DNA from 2 places in the Aeromonas enterica genome. Region 2 is predicted to be linked to the other one. Evidence: predicted binding sites of a transcription regulator. Region 2 holds the regulator's gene; the other holds the start of a gene.
The links. Region 2 encodes sigma-54, which starts transcription at its own class of promoters, with help from an activator protein. Its sites were predicted from a motif close to TGGCACNGTTTTNGCTT; they were not measured.
Positions count from the first base shown of each region.

Region 1: a site for sigma-54 is predicted at 1,942-1,958, ahead of flhA (flagellar biosynthesis protein FlhA). Genes of this name have one in related genera too.

Region 1 covers NZ_JBSTYL010000012.1:98,052-101,248, reverse strand. The annotation lists gene flhA (flagellar biosynthesis protein FlhA) at 1-1,905, opposite strand, end outside; gene flhB (flagellar biosynthesis protein FlhB) at 2,013-3,143, opposite strand.
Region 2 covers NZ_JBSTYL010000008.1:13,779-16,975, forward strand. The annotation lists gene lptB (LPS export ABC transporter ATP-binding protein) at 1-538, shown strand, start outside; gene ACW5XD_RS10600 (RNA polymerase factor sigma-54) at 604-2,043, shown strand; gene hpf (ribosome hibernation promoting factor) at 2,065-2,352, shown strand; gene ptsN (PTS IIA-like nitrogen regulatory protein PtsN) at 2,355-2,801, shown strand; gene rapZ (RNase adapter RapZ) at 2,843-3,197, shown strand, end outside.

The sequences.
Region 1 (3,197 bases), on a different contig from region 2:
CCGCTCCGCCAGGCCCGGCTCTATGCCGGCGCCATCACCCCCCCCTGCCTGCAGGGATTGATGCAATATACGTTCCAATTCTGGTGCCAAGGTGATCACCGGCAGCTCGGGATCCGGGCCGGCAATCTCCTGCACTATCAGACGGCGCAGAGCAATACGGCAGGCGGCCGTCAGCACTTCCGGATCCTGACTGCGCGGGGCATATTCCACAAGGGTCTGCAGGATAGTGCGCATATCGCGGATTGGCACGCCTTCATTGAGTAAATTCTGCAATACCTTCACCAGGTTACCCATGTTGATGACTTCAGGAACCAGTCCTTCCACCAACTTGTTCTGATGCTTCCCTATCATGTCGAGCAGCTGTTGCACCTCGTCATGACCCAGCAGCAGGGCGGCATGATTGGAGAGAATCTGGCTCAGGTGGGTGGCGACCACGGTGGCGGTATCCACCACGGTATAACCGAGGGTCTGGGCTTGGGAGACCTGCTCCTTGGCGACCCAGACCGCCTCCAGCCCGAAGGCGGGGTCCCGGGTGGCAATACCCTGGATCTGACCGAACACCTGACCCGGATTGATGGCCATCTCCTTATCATGATAAACATTGGCCTCGCCGGTACTGACCCCCATCAAGGTGATGCGGTATTGGTTGGGCGCAAGGTCCAGATTGTCGCGAATGTGCACGGCCGGTACCAGAAAGCCGAGCTCCTGGGAGAGTTTCTTGCGCACCCCCTTGATCCGGTTGAGCAGCTCCCCACCCTGATTGCGATCCACCAGCGGGATGAGCTGATAGCCCACCTCCAGCCCTATGATGTCCACCGGCATCACGTCGTCCCAGCTCAGCTCTTTCTGCTCATGGGGTTGATCAGCCGTAGCCGGCATCAGTTCGCCCTTGGCAGCCTTGGCGGCGGCCAGCTTCTGGCGGCGCAGCAGCCACCAGGCACCGGCGGCCGAGAGGGCCCCCAGGCTCAGGAAGGCAAAGTGCGGCATACCGGGTACCAGCCCCATCATCAGCAGGATGCCGGCCGAGATGATCAGCGCCTTGGGGTTGTCAAACAGCTGGCCCAGCACCGCCGTGCCCATGTCCTGATCCGTGTTCTGCCGGGTCACTATGATGGCCGCGGCAATGGAGAGCAGCAGGGACGGGATCTGGGCCACCAGACCGTCACCTATGGCAAGCAGGGTATAGATCTGGGCTGACTCGCTGAATGTCAGCTGGTGCTGCATCATGCCGATGATGAAGCCACCTATGATGTTGATGAAGAGGATCATGATGCCCGCAACGGCATCCCCCTTCACGAATTTGGAGGCACCGTCCATGGAGCCATAGAAGTCGGCTTCCTGGGTCACATCCTGGCGGCGCTTCTTCGCCTCTTCCTGATTGATGAGCCCGGCGTTCAAATCGGCATCGATGGCCATCTGTTTGCCAGGCATGGCATCCAGGGTAAAGCGGGCGCTCACCTCGGCGATCCGCCCGGCACCCTTGGTGATCACCACGAAGTTGATGATCATCAGGATCGTAAAAACGATGATGCCGACGGCATAGTTGCCGCCGATCACCACGTTGCCGAACGCCTCGATCACATGACCGGCCGCCGCACTGCCGTTGTGGCCTTCCAGCAAGACCACCCGGGTTGACGCCACGTTGAGCGCCAGGCGCAGCAAGGTGGCGAGCAGCAGGACGGTTGGAAAAGCGGCAAACTCCAGCGGCCGGCGGGTATAGACCGCGACCAGCAGCACCACGATGGAAAGCGCGATATTGAAGGAGAACAGGATATCCAGCATCAGCGGCGGTATGGGCAACACGACCATACCTAGAGACGCCAGCACCAGCAGCGGTGTCCCCACCCCCTTGGTCAGCAATCCCCTGTGCTCTTTCAATCGGCCCAATGATGCCTGGAATTTCATCGTTTTTCTCAATCTCAAACCGCTGGTGCAAGATTAAAGCAAACATCAAGCCAACAATTCAATGCATTGATTTTAAATGATTTTATTTTGACTGTGTCAGAAGTTTGTCATTTGCGGAATTCAGGTGGAATGGGCAGTTCGTTGGCGAGCGGATTGGGGCGCCGGCCACGGCCACGGCGGAACTTCTTGAGCTGATACACATAGGCCAGCACCTGAGCCACGGCCGCAAACAGCCCCTCCGGTATCTCGTGACCTATCTCGGTGGAGTGAAAAATAGCGCGGGTGAGCCCGGGAGAGGGCATGATGGGGATCTCGTACTCCCTTGCTATCTCCCTGATCTTCATCGCTATTTCATCAGTGCCCTTGGCCACCACCTTGGGCGCGGCCCCCGGCTTGGCGGTGTCATATTTGAGCGCCACCGAGTAGTGGGTCGGGTTGGTGATGACCACGTCCGCCTTGGGTACATCCCCCATCATGCGGCGCATCGCCATCTCCATCTGCAAGCGGCGGATCCGCCCCTTCACCTCGGGCTTGCCCTCGCTGTCCTTGAACTCGTCCTTGACCTCCTGCTTGGTCATCTTGAGCTGGCGCATGTGGTTCCACTGCTGGAACGGCACGTCTATGGCAACGATGGGGATCAGGGCGCAGCAGAGGATGATCAGCATCCACAGCAGCAGATCCAGCGCATCTATGATGCCGCCCGGATAGCCTTCCAGAGAGAGGTTGAGCAGGTGGTTGAACTGACTCGACAGCATCCACCAGGCAAACAGGGTGATAAACACCACCTTGGCGATGGACTTGATCAGCTCGACCAGAGACTGCACCCCGAACATCCGCTTGATGCCGTTGAGCGGGCTCAACTTGCTCCACTTGGGCAGCATGGCCTCGGAGGAGAAGTTCATGCCCCCCATCAGGGTGTTGCCGATGAAGGCCGCGATGGCCACCAGCATGAACAGCAGACCGAGCGGATGCAGCAGTTCCCTCAACAGAGTGGGCACCATGGCCCCCATGGCGTTGGGATCGAAGGCCTGATCCCGATCGAGCGTGAAACCTATGGTGAGGATCTTGACCATGGCACCGGCCAGACTCTCTTTGATCATCAAGAGACCAAAGACGGCGGCCAGCAGGACGCTGGCGGTACCCAGCTCCTTGGAACGTGCAATCTGCCCTTTTTCCCGGGCCTGTTGCAGTCGTTTGCCCGTGGGTTGTTCGGTACGTTCCTGATCGGTATCAGCCATGCTGACCTCCAACCCATTGGAACTTGCTCAGTTGTACTCGCCCCCGGAGGGAAT
Region 2 (3,197 bases):
CGATCAGGACATCAGCCTGCAGCCTATGCATATCCGTGCCCGCAACGGTATCGGCTACCTGCCGCAGGAGGCTTCCATTTTCCGCCGTCTGTCGGTGTTCGACAACCTGATGGGGGTTATGCAGACCCGCAAGGGGCTGAGCCGTGAAGAGCGGGAAGACAAGGTCGAACAGTTGCTGGAAGAGTTCAATATCACCCACATTCGCGACAACCTGGGTCAGAGCCTGTCCGGGGGGGAGCGGCGGCGGGTCGAGATCGCCCGAGCGCTGGCGGCCGAGCCGCGCTTTATTCTGCTGGATGAGCCATTTGCAGGGGTCGATCCCATTTCTGTGATAGACATCAAGAAGATCATCCAGCATCTGAAAGATAGAGGCTTGGGTGTCTTGATCACCGACCACAACGTCAGAGAGACTCTGGATGTATGCGAGAAGGCTTATATCGTCAGCCACGGCAAGATGATTGCCGAAGGTGCACCGGCCGAGATACTCGCCGATGAACAGGTCAAGCGCGTCTATTTGGGCGATCAATTCAGTCTATAGTAAGGAGGCATCTCTTCATTTCCTTTGACGACTGCCTCGCTGAACATAAGGATATCCCGACGTAGATGAAGCCGACATTACAGTTGCGTCTCGGCCAGTCCCTGACCATGACGCCGCAATTACAACAAGCGATTCGTCTGCTCCAGCTCTCCACTCTGGAACTCCAGCAGGAAATTCAGCAAGCGCTCGATAACAACCCCTTGCTGGAGCAAGAGGAGAATGAGGTGCAGGAGACCAGCCCGGAAGAGCCGGTCGACGCCAGTCAGCTCGACTCCAGCGATGCCATGGCCCAGGATCAGATGCCGGACGAGTTGCCGGTGGACACCACCTGGGAAGATGTCTACTCGGCCGGCACGGCCCAGAGCGCAGGCCCCATCCACGATGGGGAAGACAGCGTCTATCAGGGGGAAACCACCGAGAACCTGCAGGACTATCTGCTGTGGCAGATGCGGCTCACACCGTTCAGCGATCTGGATGCCGCCATCGCCCTTGCCATCATAGATGCCATCGACGATTCCGGTTATCTGACTGTCTCCCTCGAAGATATACAGGCGGCGGTGAGCAGCGAGGATGTCGAAGTAGAGCTCGACGAGGTCGAGGCCGTGCTCAAACGGGTGCAGCATTTCGATCCGGTCGGTATAGCCGCCCGCTCAGTGCAGGAGTGCCTGTTGATCCAGCTCGGCCAATACGCCCCCGAACTGCCCTGGCTCAATGAGGCCAGAGAGGTGATCAACGAGCACATGGACTTGCTCGGCAATCGCGATTATCGCACCTTGGCGCGCAAGACCCGGCTCAAGGAGAGCGACCTCAAGGAGGTGCTGGATCTCATCCAGCAGCTGGAGCCGAGACCGGGCAATGGCATCATCCAGAGCGACTCCCAGTATGTGATTCCGGATGTGACCGTGGTCAAGAAGGGCGCCAAATGGGTGGTTGAGCTCAATCCCGATTCCGCTCCGCGCATCCGTGTCAATGAAACCTATGCCGCCATGGCTCGCCAGGCACGCACCAGCACTGATACCCAGTTCATCCGTTCCCATCTGCAAGAGGCCAAGTGGTTCATCAAGAGTCTGGAGAGTCGCAACGACACCCTGCTCAAGGTGGCCAGCTGTATTGTCGAGCAGCAGCAGGGCTTTTTCGAGTATGGTGAAGAGGCCATGAAACCCATGGTGCTCAATGACATCGCCGAAGCGGTGGAGATGCATGAGTCGACCATTTCCCGGGTAACGACCCAGAAATACATGCATACACCTCGCGGCATTTTCGAACTGAAGTTTTTTTTCTCCAGTCATGTAAACACCGAAGGGGGAGGAGAGTGCTCATCGACCGCAATTCGCGCACTGATCAAGAAGCTGGTGACGGCAGAGAATCCCGCCAAGCCGCTAAGTGATAGCAAGATCGCGGATTTGCTGGCCGAACAGGGTATTATGGTGGCGAGACGCACGATCGCAAAGTACCGTGAATCCTTGTTGATCCCGCCATCCAATCAGCGCAAACGCCTGGTTTAGGCAAAACAAAAGGAAGACGTTATGCAAATTAACCTGACCGGACACCATGTCGAGATCACCGAAGCTCTGCGTGATTATGTGAATAATAAATTTGCCAAACTCGAGCGTCACTTTGACCACATCAACAATGTTCATGTGGTGTTGAGCGTAGAAAAACTGAACCAGATCGCCGAAGCCAAGCTGCATGTCAGCGGTGGCGAGGTGTTCGCCAATTCACAGCATGCCGACATGTATGCTGCGATTGATACCCTGCTGGACAAGCTGGATCGGCAGATCATCAAGCACAAAGATAAGTTAAATCAAAAATAACTATGCAACTTGAACACATACTGAGTCGGGACTGCACCAAAAGTGCGGTCCCTTGTACCAGCAAGAAACGCGCCCTTGAGATCATCAGTGAATTAGCTGCTGAGCGCTTGGGAACCTCCCGTCAGGTGCTTTTTGAGTGTCTGCTGGCCCGAGAAAAGATGGGCAGTACCGGGATCGGTGCCGGTATCGCCATTCCCCACGGCCGGATCGGAGACGAGTTTCCGCCGACCGCCATCCTGATGACCTTCGCAGAGCCTATCCCCTTCGACTCCATCGACAATCAACCGGTTGACCTGCTCTTTGCCCTGCTGGTGCCGGAAAGCGAGTGCAAGCAGCACCTCAAGACCCTTTCCCTGATGGCATCCAAACTGGGTGACAAGGCGGTTTGTCGCCAGTTGCGCCAGGCAACCAGCGATGAAGATCTCTATCAGATCATGACCTCGGCCTGATATGCAGGCCTCGTCATGACCCCAAGCGGTGAGGGAACAAGATGCAATTAATAGTGGTAAGTGGGCGCTCCGGCTCGGGCAAGACAGTTGCCCTGCGTGTGCTGGAGGATCTGGGTTATTACTGTGTGGATAACCTGCCAGTCAACCTGCTGCCCCAGTTGATCGTGTCGGTTGAGCGCCAGTATGACAAGCTGGCGGTCAGCATCGACGTGCGTAACCTGCCAGTGAGCCCGGACCAGCTGGAGACCCTGCTGGCCCAGGTGCGCAATGAGGGGCGGGTCGAATTTTCCAGCTTCTTCTTCGATGCGGAAAATTCCACTTTACTCAAGCGTTATGGCGAGAGTCGCCGGCTGCATCCCCTGTCGCGCAAACAGCTGTCGCTGGATGAGGCGATCC